Regions from separate parts of the Solibacillus cecembensis genome, predicted to be linked through region 3. Evidence: riboswitches for the same ligand, from Rfam matches in the RefSeq annotation. Region 3 holds a riboswitch; each other region holds the start of a gene.
What was found. A riboswitch is a leader RNA that binds a small molecule or an ion and turns the genes downstream of it on or off. The one in region 3 is predicted to bind cobalamin.

Region 1 (6,723 bases), on a different contig from region 3:
CATGCACGTCTCAATACCTTGTTCTACAGTTGGTGTTGTGACGCCCATAAATGCCGTTTCGAAAATCGGTACATCAATTTGCCCGGCTAATCTATGTGAAATTTTATAGAATTCCTCTTTTGCCTCAAGATCGCTACTACCGCGCGCAATTAATAAAATAGCTGTATCTTCATGTTTAGCAGCTGTGTCGAATCCAACTTCTTGCAGGCGTGATTTTAAAATCTCAAAAATTTCATCATGAATGCCAATTGTTTGTCCATATGTAAAACGAATGTCTGGGAATTGTACTCTTGCTTCCTCAATTTCCGCTGGAATATGAAGCTTTGAGTGTCCTGCATGTAATAAGATGATTGGAATCACATGAATTTCATCTGCACCCGCCTCAATACATGCTTGAATCCCATCATCAATGTTTGGAGAGGCAAATTCTAAAAAGCATGATTGCACGATATATTGTGGGTCAATTTTCGGTTCCATTCGGCTAACAAATTGACGAACTTCCTCATTTCCTTCTTCTAAACGACTACCATGTCCCACAAATAAAACAGCCTTATGTTTCATCCCTTTACGTTTTCGGTATTTATCAAGACCTTTAATACGCGATTCGCCACGAAGACGCTCTCCATCTTGCAATGAGTAAATAATATTTTCTTGTGATACATTTTCATGCACGATTGCACGAGCAGTTTTTTCCTCTTGAACGGAATACCATGTGCCTTTCGGATAATCTATGACTACGCATTTATCTTTACAGCGCCCGTTACAACGTGTGCGAGAAGTATGAATTACGTCATCTAGCTTATTTCCCTTAATTTCATCGCGGATTTGCTGCGTTACTTCTTCTGCACCAGCCCCCATACAAGTCGCCCCATTACAAATTAAAATGTGACGTTGCATCGGCGTTAAATTCCAAGTTGTCATGACCAATCCCCCTTTAATTGTTGTTGAATGCTTTCCTTTTCCTTCTTAATGAAACGGAAAAACTTCTCCACCTTGGATGTATTGTAATGAACTAATAGCTTTTTCACACATTCAATTATGTATTGCTCTGGTATATTTTTAGCTAATAGTTCCCCAGAGCTTGCAAGTCTTCCCATTGGTATCGCACCGCCGTAAATATCAAATTTCCCCTTATGATAAATTATCGCTAAATCATCCTGGACAGCATTATAGCAGGCGAGTGTACATGCATTAAATCCAATCCTTACTCGCTTTTTTAGTGGCATTTGTTCAATTTCTCGCAATAACTCTTTTGCAATTGGTAACGCCGCTAATTCATCTCCATCACAAAAGTCACAACATTTCATAATGGCACTTGGAGTAGGTGGCACTACATAGAGCTCTACATCGGTTAATAGTTGCATTACTTTATCAAGCATTTCTTCATGTACCGATACGATAAAGCTATGACCAGCTGAATATTTCACAGCACCTTCATCCGCTAGTTTTGCTAATACATTCAGTTGAGCACCCGTTAAATGTTTATTAATAATACCCGGTCTAACCGTTAATGCGATAAAGGGCTCTGCTGCTTTTAACGTTGCAAATGTTTTAGTAGGCATCGGTAATTGCATTGCCCGCTTAAAATTTTGACGTACGTATTGCTCCATGTTTGTACCACCTTCACTATTACTAATTTTTAAATCTTTAATATGAATCCGGATATAATCCTTCTGCTAAAATTCCTAACGCCTCCGCTACACGTACACCTTCAGAAGCTGCAGATAGTGGGAGAACCACAAAATGCTCATTTTGAACAGCTGGTGTTTGGCTTAATGCAGGATCTGCTTTTAAGAACGCTATTTTTTCTTCAGCCGTTGTTGAACCGTAGTCAATTACGACAATCGCTTCTGGTGCACGTTCAACAGCATCCTCTTTCGATACAGTTGCCCAGTTTTTTTCGATATCACCAAATACATTTTTCCCACCAGCCATTGTCACTAATGTATTCATAAAGTTTTGCGTTGCTGTAAACACTTCTGTATCTCCACTATCGAAAACAAGTACATCAATCGGCTCTTCATTTGCAGGTAGTTTTTCAGTAATGGCTTCAATTTCCTTATTCATTTCTTCAATTAAAGCTTCACCACGTTCTTCCACTCGGAAAATAGAAGAGATATTTCGAATATCGGTATAAATATCCTCTACTGTCGGACCCACTTTGATGGATGAAGATTGTAAATAACTATTAATACCAAGTTCTTTTAACTCTTCACGTGACATTACATTTTTAGGGTTAAAGGCACTTGCCCAACCGCCGTAAATAAAATCAGCCTCACTTGCAATAATTTGCTCCTTTGACGGATTGCGCTCAGCTAGTACAGGTACTTCTGCATACGCCTCCTGTAATGGTTCATAAATTTCATCATCCAAATAAGATGTTCCAATCATTGAATCTTCTAAGCCTAACGCAAGCATAATTTCTGTTACATGCTGATTAATTGTAATCGCGCGTTTTGGTACTTCTGTATACTCTAGCGTCATGCCTTCGTTTTCAATTGTAAGTGCCTCAGCTGTTGCCCCAACACTTGCCGGTTCTTTTTTCGTTTCGGGCTCTGTATTGTTACACGCTGTTAAAATTAGCAATGCAGTTAAGGCTAAAGATGCCCACCAAAATTTTTGTTTTTTCATGATATTCTCCTTCGACTAGCTATTTGATTGTTGTGTATAAAAAAATAAGTGGAGCTTGTTTGTAAATGGATTCTTTGAAACACCAACATGGACGCGGAAAACATCCCACATGATTTGTTCTGTAAAAACCTGCGTTGGTGTACCTTGTTCATATAAAGTGCCATCTTTCATCACAACCACTTCATCGCAATAAGCTGCAGCTAAATTTAAATCATGTAACGCCGTAATAATCGTGATAGGTAGATCCTTCACTAAATCCATTAAATGTAGTTGATGCTCAATATCTAAATGATTGGTCGGTTCATCTAATACTAAAATTTTCGCCTTTTGCGCTAATGCACGAGCTAGCATGACACGCTTCTTCTCACCACCAGATAAATGGACGAATGTACGATTTGCTAAATGCTCGACATTGGAAAGTGCCATACATTCCTCGACAATTTTAAAGTCTTCTACATTGTCTGAGCTCAACCATTTTTTATATGGTGTACGTCCCATCATGACTAAATCCTTTACCGTAAAATCAAAAAGCACCGGGGATTCTTGACTGACAACAGCCATTTGTTGTGCCAGCTTTTTTGGAGAGATGTCCCAAATCTCCTTTTCATGCAGTGTCACACTGCCTGATGTTTGCTTTAAATGACGGTAAATCATTTTTAACATCGTCGTTTTACCACTGCCATTTGGTCCAATGATGCCGATGAATTTCCCTTCTTCAATGGTGATAGACAAATTACGCAAAATCGCTTTTTCTGCTATAGAAAATTCTAGTTCTTGAAGTTGTATCATTTTATTCCCCTTCTCCAAATGCGTAGCGCTGACGACGTAGCATCCAAATAAAGAATGGACTACCACAAAGTGCTGTAATAATTCCAATTGGCATTTCTTCTGGTGCAATCGCAATACGTGCGCCCATATCCGCCCACACGATAAAAATCGCACCTAATAATGCACTTAACGGTAGGACAACTTTATAATTTGAGCCAACTAGCATTCTGGCGATATGAGGTACGATTAATCCAACAAAGCCAATACTCCCACTAACCGCTACGACAACTCCTGTTAATAACGACACGATAATAATGATAAATATTCGAAAACGCTCGATATTTATCCCTAGTGTTGCGGCCGTTTCCGTACCGAGTAATAATGCATTCAGTTGGCGATAGCTTAATGTTAGTAATGTAAATACGATGACGAATACAACTGCGGGAATTCCGATATTATTCCATTTTGCTCCGCCTAGACTACCTAGCATCCAATGCATGACAGCTTGAATGCCCCCTTGCTCCTTTGACATCATCAACATAAAGTTCGTTAGCGCACTTAGCACCATTGAAATAGCGACACCTGAAAGAAGTAAGCGAATCATCGATGTTCGTCCACCAATGTGGGCAAGTAAAAAGACAATACTAACAGCAACAATTGCTCCTAAAAAGGCTGCAAATGATAGCGCATAGACACCAAGAAAGCTAAATGCACCGAGTAAAATAACCGATGTGGCACCAACAGAAGCACCAGATGAAACACCTAAAATATATGGGTCTGCAATGGAGTTTTTCACTAACGCTTGAATAGCTGCACCACAAATTGCAAGTGATGCACCTACAATCATCGCGAGGAGTACACGCGGTACACGCAACTCCATAATAATGATTTGCTGGGCATTCGATGCGTCTGTAGACGATATAATCCCAAGCTTATACAAGAGCACCTCTATAATGAGTGCTGGTGTAATCCCTACAGAACCAACCATGATTCCACCGACTGCCGAACATAGTAAAATAATAAAAAGCATCACTAGCCAAACGTAAAAATTCCTGTTTTTCATAACTTTACAGGCTCCCAACTAATAATCGCCGCGTAAAACTTATGACGATAGACAATTTCCCCGTTTTCTTCTGTTATAAAGTTTGCAAGTGCTGCCTTTACATCCTCTATCTGAAATGTGTCATTTAAAATCTTCTTACTTTGCGCGGTATATAATGCTTCATATGTGTCATAGCGATATGTACGTTCTAGTGGGAGCATTTCGCAGTCTGCATAAATGCCCAGCTGATAAAGCATATTGACAATTCCAATATAATCACGCCTTGGATATTTAATTTGATAACCGTAGTGTTGATCGAGTACTACATAATGAGGTTGAATTGGTCCTGTTGTTAAACCGATAATGACACGCTTTTTCGCTAAGTCATTCATCTTCAATAAAGCTTCATTCATTTCGTAGATTCGGTAATAACAATTGACGCCCATAACAACATCATGCTGTTCTACTTCAGCATCTTCCCATTTTGCACGGATGTACTGTACCCCTTCATCCCCTACAAAATATTGTTGTAAATATTGGAGAACACTTTCTGAACCATCTACCAATGTGAGCTTTTCAACATCTTCTCGTAGTGGAAAGGTGTAATTTCCCCACCCTGGACCAATTTCTAAACACGTCGCATTATCAGGTATATGTTTCCGCATTTTTTCATAAATCGGCTTCGTATGGGCATCCGTTTGACGATAAGATTTTTTTTGCATAGATTGCGACCAAAATGCTTCTTCTAATGCATCATCAATCATTCGTTCAGGCATTTCACCGTGCCAATTATGCATGCCTTCTTTCCATAACTTCTCAAAATCAATGTGTAAGGGTGACCCTTTCATTTCAAGAATCTCCTTTCTTATAAAATGAAAAAACGTATAAATCAAATCATTTATACGTCAAAAAGCCATTATGTATTGCATAGTGGCTCTTATACTCCCGTAAGAACAATAATCCTTTTATCAGCAGGTATCCTGACTTCACATCCTAAAGTTTATAGCCCTTCCCGCAAACACTTTGCAGTGGTATCGCTACAACTCTCCGCTTCACAGTGGCGGGTACCGTGGTGACTTTTCATCACTCTTCCCTTTACGTATTGCTACACTGATAAATGTATTAAGTTGTATACTTTCTTCATATTTAAATGCTGACGCACATGTTCATCTAACAGTTCATAAGCCTGCTCACGACGATCCTCATCTGATACAACATCCTCTGCAACTAATTCCAGATCTTTTTCATTGCGTATCCGATTGAAATAATCGCGTGTAAAATGACGATTTTGGAAAATACCATGTACATATGTACCAATAATTTGTTCCGTATAAACACCGTCTTGGCGACCATCATCAAAAGCAATAAACGGCGTAATTTCTTTCGTTGCTACACTGCGACCTAAATGAATTTCATAGCCTTTCACATCATGACCTGTTACGGTTTTCCCCTGCACTTGAACGGTTTGCTTATCTGTAACGAAATGCGTCTCAATTGGTAAAAGTCCAAGTGATAAATACGTGCCACCACTTCCTTCAATCGCAGACTCATCGCGAATGACTTCGCCAAGCATTTGATAGCCGCCACAAATTCCTACGACTTTCCCACCTTTTTGTGCATGCTGTAAAATACCTTGTGCTAAACCATTTTCTTGTAGCCATAAAAAGTCTTCCACCGTATTTTTAGTACCTGGCAAAATAATGACATCCGGATGCTTTAAATCTTTTAACGAAGACACAAAGCGCGGTCCTACTCCTGGCTCCTCAAATAATGGATCAACATCTGTAAAATTTGAAATACAAGGTAAACGAATAATCGCAACATCTATTGCAAACTCTTGCTGCTGTGGTTTTTTTAATCGTAAGCTCGATAGCGCCATCGAATCCTCCGCTTCAATTTGTACATCCACATATGGAATAACACCTAAAACAGGAATTCCTGTATAGTTTTCAAGCCATTCAACACCACTATCAAGCAATTCCTTCATCCCTCGGAATTTATTAATAATCACACCTTTAACTCGAGCACGTTCCTCATCATCTAAAAGTGCTAACGTGCCAACGATTGAGGCAAACACACCGCCACGTTCGATATCTGCAACTAAAATTACGCTCGCATCGGTTTCATGTGCCATACGCATATTGGCAATATCACGTGCTTTCAAATTAATCTCCGCTGGACTCCCTGCACCTTCTAAAACTAAAATTTCATACTGTTCACTTAGACGCCCGAGTGATTTACGTATTTCTGGCATAACATTCTCTACAAATGATTCTCGGTAT
Region 2 (6,723 bases), on a different contig from region 3:
GAATTTGCGTTAATGCAAAGATGCTTGCGAATTTTTGGAATGAACCTAAAATACCACCAACTTCAGAAGGGAACGCTAATGCTAATTGAACAGATGTCATGACATATGTACCAAAATCACCAAGCATCGCCGCTAAAAATACAGCTACGCTAAATGATAATCCCCATTTTGTTGCTAATTTAAAAACTCCAACGGCAATAAATGGTCCAACTATCGCCATTGAGAAAATGTTCGCACCTAATGTTGTAAGACCTCCATGTGCAAGTAGAATCGATTGAAATAGTAAAACGATTGATCCAAGTACACTCATAACAAATGGTCCAAATAAAATAGAACCTAATCCAACCCCAGTTGGATGGGAACAGCTACCTGTTACCGATGGAATTTTTAATGCGGATAAAACAAATGTAAATGCACCTGATAAAGCAAGTAGTAGTTTGCTTTCTGGGTTTTCTTTTACGACTATGCGAATGACTTGAAGCCCCTTCATAAGAAACGGTAGGCATAGTGCAAACCAGAAGATAGCCCAACCTATCGGTAAAAATCCTTCCATAATGTGCATGGCATGCGCTTGCTTTGGTATAAATAATAAAACGATACCGAAGTAAGCAAGTTTTGGTAATAATTGTTTCATGTTTTTACTCCTTTTTCATATTTGATGAAAAAGTGCATAAAAAAATACACTTTTTAAGAGTAAAAGTGCATCACAAAAACAAGCGCTTATTGCTTGTTTCACGCACCTATCCTCGTAGGTCTGAATCAATAAATTTTTGGTAGGTATCCTGACTTCTCTTCAACGTATTCCATGCCTTCCCACATAAAAAAATGCAGTGACGTAATATGTAATACTCCAAGTTACAGTTGCGGGACAGCACCAGAATCTCACTGGTTTCCCTATTAAGCTTAAAAAGCACCAAAAATCATTCAATTTTCATCATGTGAAAAATAGTATCACTGTAACTAATATTTGTCATCATTAATTTTTTGATTATTCTTTAAATAAATTGAATGAAATAAGAAAATTGGTAATTTACTTGTCAAATTTGAGAAGTATGTTCTCCCATAAACGCTTTTCTCTTCTGAATAGTGATAATTTTTAATTAATTGTTATTGTAAAAATGGAAATAAAATGATAAAGTTACGTTAATTTCATAATGAATGTAGTAAAGTGCTCTTATTTTGTAAGAGGTAAAAGGGAAATTAGTTAAAATCTAATGCTGCCCCCGCAACTGTAATAGCTGATGAAATTACAATCAATCACTGTCAAATTGATGGGAAGATGTAAAAGTAAAATGACGCTTTAGCCAGGAAACCTGCTTTGTTACAGCAACATGACTTTTCGGTGGGAGAAGGGCGGCGACAAATACAGTTTTTTGTATTCCATTACATATTTTTTAGGATGCCTAAGCCTATTTCTAGTTCTTACTGGAAATAGGCTTTTTTTGTTTAGGGGTATTTCGTGTGTTAGCACTTAATAAAACATTTTGAAGGAGAGTTATTTAGTGAAAAACTATGTAAAAACTCTAGTTTACGGTTTTTTATTAACTTTTTTACTTGTAGGTTGCTCTAGTGAAGAACCTGCTGAGGTAAATGCAAATAAAGAATCGACTGGAACATCACAAGCAAATGAAAATGTGAATGAAGAGGCAAATGAGATTACTTTCACAGATACAACAGGAAAAGAAATTACACTATCTTTACCAGTAACAAAGGCTGTTGTTATTAACCGTAATACAGCAGAAGCTATTACATTACTGGGTGCACAAGACGCGATTATCGCAACAGGTGACAATACAATTAAAAATAACGGCTATTTAGGGTTAAATGATTTACCAGATGTGGGGAAAACAGACGAACTAAATATTGAATCGATTTTATCTTTAAAACCTGAAGTTGTCTTTACATTTACAAATCGTCCAGATAATACGCTTGAGGAAAAATTAGAACCTGTAGGAATTAAAGTGGTTCGTTTAAATAACTATTTAGCAGATCAAATGGATGAGGAACTACGTATATTAGCAAAAATTTTCGGAAAAGAAGATCGCGCTGAAGAGTACATTACGTGGAAGCAAAATATTGAACAAATATTAACACAACGTACAAAAGATATTCCAACAGACCAAAAGAAATCCGTATTAGCATTATCTGCTGGTGCACTCAATACAAATGGAAAATATAATATTTATCCAACGGCAACACTAGATGGACAAGCTGGTCCAGGGGAAGGTTTTGCCACTATTTTAGCAGGTGGTATTGATCCGACGCCAGATATTTTATGGGAGTCTACAAAGTCGTCTACAACTGTAAACGTTGAAGAAGAATTTGTCTTAACGGCAAATCCAGATGTCATTACGTTACATGGTAATTTCTTTGGGGGCTATGATGCAAAGGATGCAACAAGCTTTACTGGATTATTAGACAATGTTGTTACTAATACAGCGGTTAGCCAAATGACAGCCGGAAAAAATAAAGATGTTTATATGTTCTATACGAATTTCTTCGGTTCTGATAAAGGATTTATTGGTCGTTTACAATTAGGAAAATATTTATATCCAGATAGATTTGAAGATATTATTGTAGAAGATTACATTAAAGAGTATTTTGAAAACTGGTTAGGGGTTACAGCAAGTGGAATTTGGTTCCATGGTGCAAAATAGTTGGTTGAAACAAGGCAAATTGACTTCTCCAAAAGCTTGGATCGTATTAAGTTTATTAATCGTTTTATTAGCTGTTGCCGTATGCTATGCCTTGTTATCAGGCAGTGCAAATATCCCGGTTAAGCAGTTAATAGGTCTTGAACCGATGACGGATGAAATCAATCGATACATAATCAAAGAAATTCGAATGCCCCGAATTTTACTAGCAATTATAACAGGTATGTCTTTAGCCGTTGCAGGGGTTGTTATGCAGGTGTTATTGAAAAATCCATTAGCTAGTCCGTTTACATTAGGGGTTTCAAGTGGTGCCTCTTTTGGAGCTGCGTTAGCCATTGTTTTAGGAACGAGTATTTTCGGTATGGATTTAGTTGCCTCAGGTAAATGGCTCATTGCATTTAACGCCTTTTTCTTTGGATGTATCTCTGTTTTTATCGTTTATGGAATCGCCACAATTAAAAATGGATCAACGACCGTTTTATTATTAGCAGGTGTGGCAATCGGCAATTTATTCTCAGCGGGCGTTTCAGCAATGAAATATTTTTCAGATAACGAAGCATTAAAAAATCTAGTCGTTTGGCTTATGGGCGGTTTTTGGGGGGCAAGCTGGGAAGTCGTTTATATACTTGCTCCCTTATTAACAATTGGCTTATTGATTTTACTTCGTTTAAGTTGGAGTTTTAATTCTCTTAATGCAGGTGATGAAGTAGCAAAGACGTTAGGTGTTAATGTAAAGGTACTAAAAATCGGCAGTTTATTACTCGTTACATTACTCGCTTCAAGTTCTATTGCCTTTGTTGGTATTATTGGGTTTATTGGCTTAGTTGCACCGCATATAGGTCGCATACTCGTTGGTGTAGACTATCGTTTTTTAATTCCGGTTTCTAGTCTACTAGGTGCTTTGATATTACTAGTAAGTGATACGGTAGCAAGAACTATACTTGCTCCGATTGAGATCCCAGTTGGAATTATAACATCTTGTATTGGTGCGCCATTTTTCATCTATATTCTATTACAAAAGAAAAAGGATTATTGGGGGTAAAATCGTTGTTACACGTACAAAATCTATCATTCTCTGCGGGGAAAAAGCAAATTTTACATGACTTGAATTTAACATTATCACATGGAAAATTTGTGGCGATTATTGGACCAAATGGTGCCGGAAAATCAACGTTTCTTAAATGTTTAGCAGCTGTAACAAAGCCTACATCTGGCACGATTTCAATTGACGGTGTTCTTTTAAATTACTTGAAGGGTGAGGATCGTGCAAAAAAAATTGGATACGTCCCACAACATTTTTTACAAAGCTTTCCGATGACGGTTCAAGAATACGTCATGCTTGGGCGAAAGCCGTATATTAAATGGAATGTCACGGATTTAGATCAACAAGTGGTGAATGAGACGTTACAGTATTTAAAGTTAGAGAGTTTACAACAGAATTATGTCGATGAATTGAGTGGCGGAGAGCGCCAAAGAACATCGATAGCCCGTGCATTAGTGCAACAACCAACTATTTTAATGCTTGATGAACCAATTTCTGCATTAGATATCAAACATCAAATTCAAGTATTAAATTCAATCAAACAATTGGCAAATGAAAATCGTTTAGTCATTGTCGTACTGCATGATTTGGAACTGGCGTCTAGGTATTCAGATTATGTCGTATTAATGAATCAAGGTAAAATTTATAAAGTAGGTAGTCCTTCTGAAGTCATTACTAAACAAAGTTTACGTGATGTTTATGATGTGCATGCAAAAGTTCATCCAACCGAATTTGGGCTATCTATTACAGTGATAGAAGCCGTTTAAAACTGAAATGTCCTGTACTGCAAATTTTGTGGTTCAGGGCTTTTATTTTAAAGAAGAACAATTGGAACTTTATACGGACTTAGTGTTGGACAAGGAGAATAGCAATTAATTATGGTAAAAGCAGTCAAATAAAAATATGAATCAAAATAACATTAGACACTTGTCATTTTGATCCATATTCTCATTAGTTCGATATAAAAATCATGTCTTACTGTGCAACATAATGGACACGTTGCCTAACTTCTCATCTGAACATTTTACTTTGTATTAATCGTCACGGTCTTCATTGTTGTGAAAAACTCTTTTGCAGCCTGACCTTGTTCACGGGCGCCAGTACTTGAATTTTTCACGCCACCAAATGGCGCTTGAGGCTCTGCTCCACCTGTTTCATCATTTACTTGAACAAGGCCTACCTCACTACGGTTGATAAAATCAAATGCTTTTTGAATATTACTTGTATAAATAGAGGCACTTAAACCAAACTGTGAATCATTCGATAATTGAAGGGCTTCCTCATAATCTTTTACCTTTATGACAGCTAAAACTGGTCCAAAAACTTCTTCGTGTGCAATCGCCATGTCATGCGTTACATTTGTGAAAATCGTTGGATCAATGAAGTATCCTTCCGACTGCCCCTCTGTAGGACCACCGCCAAACACTAGTTGTGCCCCATCAGTTTTTGCTTTTTCAATAGCAGCTAAAATATTGTCATATTGCCCTTTAGATGAAACAGGACCCATCGTAACACCAACTTCAATTTTTTGTGCTTCTACAATTAATTGCTCTAAAACTTTTTCATAAACAGCTTCTTCAACGTATACTCGACTAGTAGCAGTACAACGCTGGCCTGTTTGTTTCATCGCACCTTCAATTGTCAACTTGGCTGCTATATTTAAATCCGCGTCCGCCAAAATAATGGCCGCATTTTTTCCACCTAGCTCTAGTTGGATTTTTTTATTCGTATGACCTGCTGTATTTAAAATATTTTGCCCTACACCATTAGAACCAGTGAATGTAATCGCTTTAACTTCAGGAGCTTCAAGTAAAACTTGTCCCACACTTGAGCCTCGCCCTTGCACAATATTTAATACATTTTTCGGCATGCCTGCTTGTTCAAACAGTTCACCAATGAGCTTTCCTGTTAAAGCTGCTTCAATAGAAGGTTTCCAAACAACGGTATTGCCATACACTAATGCTGGTGCTATTTTCCACAATGGGATAGCAACAGGGAAGTTCCATGGCGTAATCGCTGCGACAACACCAAGTGGTACGCGCATGGAGTACAATATTTTTGTTTCACTCGCAGAAGGTAATACTTCACCCGTGGCACGCATTCCTTCTTGTGCGAAATAACGTAAAATGGAAGCACCACGTTTCACTTCACCAATCATTTCGTTTTTAGTTTTACCCATTTCACGTGAAGCCGTTTCAGCCACGATATCGATATTTTGTTCAAGTAAATCTGCCGTGACACGTAATATTTCTCCACGCGCTACCGGAGATGTATTTTTCCAATTTTCAAATGAGGCATGTGCTGCTACAACAACCGCTTTTGTTTCATCAGTCGTTATCAGCTCTATCTGACCGACACATTCAGATGGCTTTGCTGGATTAAATTGCTCTCGGATTGCTCTTGTAATGATTGCCATAAAACCCCTCCTTATATTGATACTATTTTCAACCCTATTTCTCTACAATTGTTTTACGTACATATTCAAATGTTTCATCTAAAATGCGTAACATTTCATCTAATTCTGCTTTCGATAAAATTAGAGGTGGTGAGAATACAACTGTATCTTGATCATACGTGACCGTTCGTAAAATTAAACCGCGTTTCATCGTTTCTTGTACGAAAATTGGGCTTAATGGTGTCTCGAATAATTCCCCTGTTTCACGGCTCTTTACTAATTCAATCGCGCCGAGTAAACCTATCGTACGAACGCAACCGATAAAGCTATATTTTGATTGTAGCGCTCTAAAGCCTTCTAACAACGCTTCACCCATTTTTGCAGCGTTTTCTACAAGGTTTTCACGCTCGATTATTTCAATATTTTTCAGCCCAACTTGACAGGCCAGTGCGTGTCCACTGTACGTATAACCGTGCATTAATGTACCTTTTGATAAAGTACAGAAATCTTGATGAAGCTTTTCTGAGATTACTACACCACCAAGCTGTGCATAGCCACTTGATACACCTTTAGCAAACGACATCATATCCGGTACCACATCATAATGCTCCATACCGAAAAATTTACCTGTA
Region 3 (6,723 bases):
CATAAATACAATATACATATTGGAGGATATCATGAATACAGTCAACCCTATTGAAATAGTTAATCACAGTAAATTAAAAGGCTTTCATTATATTTTAATCATTTGTTTGTTTTTTATTATGATGTTCGACGGCTATGATGTTGTTATTTATGGGGCGACCATTCCTTTGTTAAAAGAAGAATGGGGATTCTCTAATATCGTAGCGGGATCAATTAGTAGTTATACAACGATGGGAACGGCAATTGGTGCGGTCTTATTCGGTTTGTATGCAGATCGTTTTGGAAGAAAAAATATTATTATTTTTACAACCTTCCTTTTTAGTTTATTTACATTATTATCTGGATTTGCAACAACGCCTCTCTTATTTATCATTTGTCGTGTCATTGCAGGATTAGGATTTGGGGGAGTTATGCCGAATGTTGCTGCTTTAATTTCAGAATATGCCCCGACAAAACATCGTGCGGCTATTATTTCATTCATTTTTTGCGGGTACTCTGTAGGTGCGATGCTTGCCTCATTTAGTGGACAAGTATTTCTAGAAAAATTCGGGTGGCAACCTGTTTATTGGATTGCCGGGTTACCACTGCTTATCTTGCCATTTATCGTGCGTATCATTCCAGAATCCCTTAATTCTTTAGTTCAACAAAAGGATACGAAAGCGCTAGCTGCTGTCCTTCGAAAAATAGAGCCGACGCTTCCGAAAGGTGTTCAATTTACATTTGCTGAGCAGCTAGCAAGTCAAAAGTCGCCAGTACGCGATCTGTTCAAAAATAAACTAGCTTTAAGTACGACGATGTTTTGGTTATCATGCTTCTGTACATTTATCTTAATGTATTCTTTAAATACATGGCTTCCAACATTAATGATGAATGCAGGCTATAACTTAAAATCGAGTTTGATGTTTATTGTAGCGCTACAATTCGGTTCAATTGCTGGCACAATGGTATTCGGCAATTTCATTAAATATTTTGGTTTCAAACGTGTCCTTATCCCACTTTATTTAGTTGGAGCGGTATCACTGACACTGATTGGTTTTTCGAAAAATATTTATGTTGCTTATGGGTTAATTATTATTATTGGTGCTGCTTCACTTGGCTTACAAAATATGTCGAATGCCTATGTAGCGGAATATTATTCAGTCGATGTACGCGCGGCTGCACTCGGTAGTACAATGGCTTTTGGACGTATTGGTTCCATTGTTGCCCCAACGTATATGGGGATTTTGTTAACATTTAATTTACAACCACAGATTAACTTTATGGCAATTGGTATTGCGGCGATTTTTGGTGCAATCGCTATGAGTTTTATTCGTGAAGAACGTGCAGACTACACGGTAGAAAAGAGCACAATATCTAATAAAGTCACAAATGTAAAAGCTCCTGCGAATAGTTTATAAACTTTGTTAGTCAAATAATAAAAGATTTCCTTTCATTTTGGCAAAATCACATAAAAAACAGGAACGTTGATTGGATAGCGTCCTGTTTTTTTATTGCGGAAACGGTGGGCCCTGCTAAGTGACTTCATATAAAAGCTGTATGGCATTGACTAAGTGAAACTGGTTCAAGTAAAATAAACTTTTTCCTTCAAACCACATGCATTTTGAGCGTTTTTTGCTGGAATTTCAGGTTAATAGCCAATTAGTTAGCTGTAATAGCCAAATTTACGCGGATAATAGCCAATCTTCAGCAGGTTATAGCCAAAATAATGCAGTTAATAGCCATTCCACGTTTTAATAGCCAATTTACCTCAATTAATAGCCAAATTTGCTACCCCTCTATACTTTGCAGACGTTTTCCATTCTAAAAAAGGGAGGGATATGGCAAGAACAGATTTTGGTGTTGTCCCATTTATGATATACTCTATTTTGGTAAAATATTTGATGGATCATTATATTAAACCAATTCATATTTAAGTTATCAGCAATAAGCAATTGGTTACTTTGAATTCTTAAGCTGATAAGATTGAATTATTTCACTTCAAGGTAATCGTTATTCAAGATTTACTTTTTAAATGAAGGATGGTACACTTAGGTCTATTAAACAACAATATATTGTGTTCGTTTTACAAAGGTGCTACTATATGTAGTTTAAAAGGGAAGTTCGGTGTAATACCGACGCTGTCCCCGCAACTGTGAAGCTGACGATGATTAAATCCACTGTACATTCGTATGGGAAGGAAATCAGAGAATGAAGCAAAGCCAGGAGACCTGCCTTTATTAAAACAAATCGATCATTTCTTCGGGGACTAAGAAATGGGGACGTCACCATTTTTGGGTATTATTAACGTTTCCATTTTCGGCTATCTCTGTTAAAAGAGATAGCCTTTTTAATTTGTTTCAGCCGAAGTCTCCTACTACTATAAGTGGGGGATGAGTGCCAAATAGGCAAATTCTATTCAGTGGGATTCAAACCCCGGCTGAATCAAGTTAAGCCCCGGTGGATGTCACAGATTTTTTAGGGGAGTTTTTCAAGCGAGCTTGAAAAAATCTGGACACAATTACGCCGAGGCGTAATTGATAATTTACGAAAAGAGGAATTTATATGAAACTTTATACGAAAACAATTTGTCCGAAATGTCTTTGGGTGAAATCTGAATTGCAAAATGCAGGACTTGAAGCGGAAATTATTAATATTGATCACGATGAACAAGCAAAGCAAAAAATTATAGATGCAGGTCTTTTAAGCGTGCCCATTTTAGAAGTGGACGGAATGTTTATAGCAGATGTTAAGGAGATTATTGCTCAAATTGAGTTGATTACACAATGATTGTTTACGCGAGTCGTACAGGGAATGTGCGTAGTGTTGTTTCGAAGTTAGAAAAGGAATCCATTGAAATTTCGGAAGGATTACAATTGAAAGAGCCGTATTTATTAATCACTTACACAGATGGATTAGGAGCTGTCCCTGCAAAAGTTTCTCATTTTTTAGAAGAGAATCAAGCATTTTGTAAAGGGGTAGTTGTTAGTGGCAATAGTAACTTTGGACATACGCAATTTGGCGGTGCTGGTGAAAAAATTGCCGTAACATATGACGTACCTTTAGTGTGTAAATTAGATTTACGGGGCTATCAAGCGGACTATGACGTAATACAAGCATTTTATGAAACGAGGGTGTTAGGATGAAAACATATTTAAAGCTTAATAATGATGTATTGAATCGTTATAGCACAACAGGTCAACTTGAATTAGAAAAAGATCAAGAAGCGACACGCCGTTACTTTTTAGAATATGTCAATGTACGTTTACGTTACTTTATTGATCTCGAAGAAAAAATTAGCTATTTAGTTGATGAAGGGTACTATGAGAAAGAATTTATCGACATGTATGAGATGGAATTTATTAAGCATCTGTACAAAAAGGCTTATGATTATAATTTCCGTTTCCCATCATTTATGAGTGCCAGCAAATTTTACGATAGCTATGCAATGAAAAGTCGTGATGGGGAAGAAATTTTAGAAAAATATGAAGACCGCATTGTCATTATTGCCTTGTATTTAGCACAAGGTAACAAGGATTTAGCGGAACGTTCTGTTGAAGCGATAATGGAAGCTTACCAACCGGCAACGCCAACTGCATTAAATAGTGGGAAAAAAGCACGTGGGGAATTAGTAAGCTGCTTTAAACTGTCAATGGATGACTCGATGAATAGCATTTCTGAAAATATTGGTTATTGCCTAGAGCTATCACGTCTTGGCGGTGGTGTTGGGGTGAACTTAACGGATTTACGTCCATTAGGTGATCCGATTAAAGAAATTTTAAATCGTGCAAGCGGTGTAATGCCAGTAGCAAAACTGTTGGAAAACTCTTTTAGTTATTCCAATCAGCTAGGTCAACGAAATGGCTCTGGCGTTGTTTATTTAAATATTTTCCATGCGGATATCGAAAATTTCATTTCATCGAAAAAACCAAATGCAGATGATAAAATTCGTCTCGCTACTTTATCTACGGGTATTATTATTCCGAGTATTTTCTTCAACCTCATGAAACGTGATAAAGATATTGTGTTATTTAGTCCATACGATATTTTTAAAGAATACGGCAAGCGCATGTCTGAGGTTTCAATTTCGGAAATGTACTATGAGCTACTAGACAACCCAAAAATCCGTAAAATCAAGCGTTTAAACGCACGTAAACTTTATACAGAAGTGAAAAAAGCACAATTTGAATCGGGCTATCCATTTGAAATTTTTGATGATAATGTCAATGACGTGCACCCACTTAAAAATATTGGCCGTGTGAAGATGTCAAACTTATGTACAGAAATTTTACAAGTGCAGCAAACAAGTTTAATTACAGATCAAGATGAACCGAATGAATACGGGCTAGATGTATCGTGTAATTTAGGTTCAATTGATATTCATGCAGCAACAAAAGTAAATGATTTTGGCGCATTGGTAGATACGGCGATGCACTTATTAACGAATGTGTCTCAAATGACGAACATAAAAAATGTCCCGTCTGTTGTAAAAGCCAATAAATTAATGCATTCAGTTGGGCTTGGTTGTATGAATCTACATGGCCACCTTGTTACTGAAGAAATCATGTATGGCTCAAAGGATTCTGTTGATTTTATGGATCATTTTATGGAAGCGATGAACTACTATTCACTTCAATCATCAATGGAAATTGCAAAAGCGAATGGCGAAACGTTTTACCGTTTTGAAGATAGTGATTACGCAACAGGCATTTATTTTGATCAATACGTAAATGAAGTTGAAAAAGAACTATCTCCTGTTGTGTTAAAAGCACTTGGGAATATTCCAGTCATTACGCCAAAAATGTGGGAAACGTTAAAGCAGGATGTGATGCAATATGGTTTATTCCATTCTTATCGTTTAGCTATCGCACCGACAGGAAGTATTTCATACATTCGTAGTTGTACGGCTTCAATTGCTCCGAGTACAGAGCGTGTAGAAGTACGTGATTATGCAGATAGCCGTACAATTTATCCGATGCCACATTTAACAAATGAGAACAGTCATTTGTATGTTGAAGCGTATGATGTTAATCCATATGACTTAATCGATTTATATGCAGCTTCTCAAAAACACGTAGACCAAGGGATTTCGATGACACTTTATGTAACGGACAACTGGACAACAGAGCAGTTGGCTAAAGTATACATTTATGCATGGATGAAGGGAATTAAGTCCGTTTACTATGTACGTCAACGATTACAAAGTTTAGAGGAGTGTGTAGCATGTCAAATATAGTTTATGAGGCGGTCAATTGGAATAAGTCAACGAGTGAACTCGCACAAGTATTTTGGGACCAGCAATGGAAGCAAATTTGGTTACCTGAAGAAATTGCCGTAAGTAAAGATATTAAACAGTGGAGAAATTTCGAGCACCAAGATACGTATAAAAAAGTGCTTGCAGGATTAACTTTACTAGACACTGTCCAAACAAATATCGGGATGAACCGTGTTGTTGCTTTCACACCTGATTTACAAGAAAAGGCAGTTCTAACTGTTTTTGATGCTTTTGAGGCAATCCATGCGAAATCTTATTCGTATATATTCACAACGCTTTGTACGAACGAAGAAATAGATGAGCTATTTGAATGGGTAAAGAAAAATGAGTTCTTACAATATAAAGCAAATAAAATTGCCGATGTTTACAACAGTATTGAGGAAGACGATCCAGAAAGTCTCTGGAAAGCAATGTACGCGTCTGTTATGCTTGAATCTTTCCTGTTTTACTCTGGCTTTTTCTACCCATTGTACTTAGGTGGACAAGGTTTCCTAAGAAATAGTGCGGAAATCATATCACTTATATTACGTGATGAATCTATTCATGGTGTGGCAGTAGGATTTTTCGGTCAAAATTTATTTAAGAAATTTCCACTGGAAAAACAAGAAGAGTTAAAGTTATGGGGCTATGAATTATTACTGGATTTATATCAAAATGAAATGAACTATACAGATGATGTTTATGCGGAAACAGGATTATCGCCTGAAGTTAAGGCTTATGTACGCTATAATGCCAATAAAGCGTTAATGAATATCGGTTTCGATCCAATGTTCCCAGAAGAAGAAGTGAATCCGATTGTTATGAATGGTATTCGTAATGAAGGTTCTACTTACGATTTCTTTTCACAAAAAGGGGCTACGTATGCAAAAGCAAAAGTAGCGCCGATTACAGATGACACATTTAATTTTAATCGTTAAGGATGAAGAATAATGAACTTAGAAGTTAAAATCAAAAGAACACACGCGGATGCATTGCTACCTATGCAAGCCAATCCAGGTGATGCTGGAATGGATCTCTATTCAATTGAAGCAACGGAGATTCCAGCAGGAGTAGCTAAACTCATTAAAACAGGCATTCAAATTGAATTACCAAAAGGCACAGAAGCTCAAATTCGTCCGAGAAGTGGACTGGCATTAAAGCATAGTGTAACCGTACTAAACAGTCCAGGTACAATTGATGAAGGCTACCGAGGCGAAATCGGTGTCATTTTAATTAATCATGGTAACGAAACGTTCATAGTAGAAAAATCGATGCGTATCGCCCAAATGGTTATTCAATTTGTTCCATCAGTTCAACTGCAAGAAGTAAATGAATTATCTCAAACAGTCCGTGGAACATCTGGATTTGGAGCGAGTGGTACAAAATAGGGTGAAGCTGGCCATGATAGGCTCGTGACCAGTCTATCAAGTGCATACTTGATTACAAAATAATTAATCGTCACAAAAAGCCCTGAAACCCTTGATAAACAAAGGT

Region 1: linked by a shared signal. The riboswitch ahead of ACQKIH_RS08100 (methyltransferase domain-containing protein) and the one ahead of ACQKIH_RS03675 (glutaredoxin family protein) in region 3 are both predicted to bind cobalamin.
Region 2: linked by a shared signal. The riboswitch ahead of ACQKIH_RS19775 (ABC transporter substrate-binding protein) and the one ahead of ACQKIH_RS03675 (glutaredoxin family protein) in region 3 are both predicted to bind cobalamin.

The regions. Positions count from the first base shown of each region.
Region 1 covers NZ_JBNNMF010000007.1:90,180-96,902, forward strand. Annotated here, with positions in the region: gene ACQKIH_RS08075 (CbiX/SirB N-terminal domain-containing protein) at 1-921, opposite strand, end outside; gene ACQKIH_RS08080 (sulfite reductase) at 918-1,610, opposite strand; gene ACQKIH_RS08085 (ABC transporter substrate-binding protein) at 1,648-2,631, opposite strand; gene ACQKIH_RS08090 (ABC transporter ATP-binding protein) at 2,647-3,420, opposite strand; gene ACQKIH_RS08095 (FecCD family ABC transporter permease) at 3,422-4,429, opposite strand; gene ACQKIH_RS08100 (methyltransferase domain-containing protein) at 4,459-5,289, opposite strand; cobalamin riboswitch at 5,395-5,571, opposite strand; gene ACQKIH_RS08105 (cobyric acid synthase) at 5,547-6,723, opposite strand, start outside.
Region 2 covers NZ_JBNNMF010000029.1:28,531-35,253, forward strand. Annotated here, with positions in the region: gene ACQKIH_RS19770 (energy-coupling factor ABC transporter permease) at 1-634, opposite strand, end outside; cobalamin riboswitch at 756-933, opposite strand; cobalamin riboswitch at 1,150-1,335, shown strand; gene ACQKIH_RS19775 (ABC transporter substrate-binding protein) at 1,503-2,657, shown strand; gene ACQKIH_RS19780 (FecCD family ABC transporter permease) at 2,629-3,696, shown strand; gene ACQKIH_RS19785 (ABC transporter ATP-binding protein) at 3,702-4,463, shown strand; gene ACQKIH_RS19790 (aldehyde dehydrogenase family protein) at 4,721-6,112, opposite strand; gene ACQKIH_RS19795 (aminotransferase family protein) at 6,147-6,723, opposite strand, start outside.
Region 3 covers NZ_JBNNMF010000003.1:81,626-88,348, forward strand. Annotated here, with positions in the region: gene ACQKIH_RS03670 (MFS transporter) at 32-1,396, shown strand; cobalamin riboswitch at 2,051-2,228, shown strand; gene ACQKIH_RS03675 (glutaredoxin family protein) at 2,541-2,765, shown strand; gene nrdI (class Ib ribonucleoside-diphosphate reductase assembly flavoprotein NrdI) at 2,762-3,121, shown strand; gene nrdE (class 1b ribonucleoside-diphosphate reductase subunit alpha) at 3,118-5,211, shown strand; gene nrdF (class 1b ribonucleoside-diphosphate reductase subunit beta) at 5,199-6,167, shown strand; gene dut (dUTP diphosphatase) at 6,180-6,617, shown strand.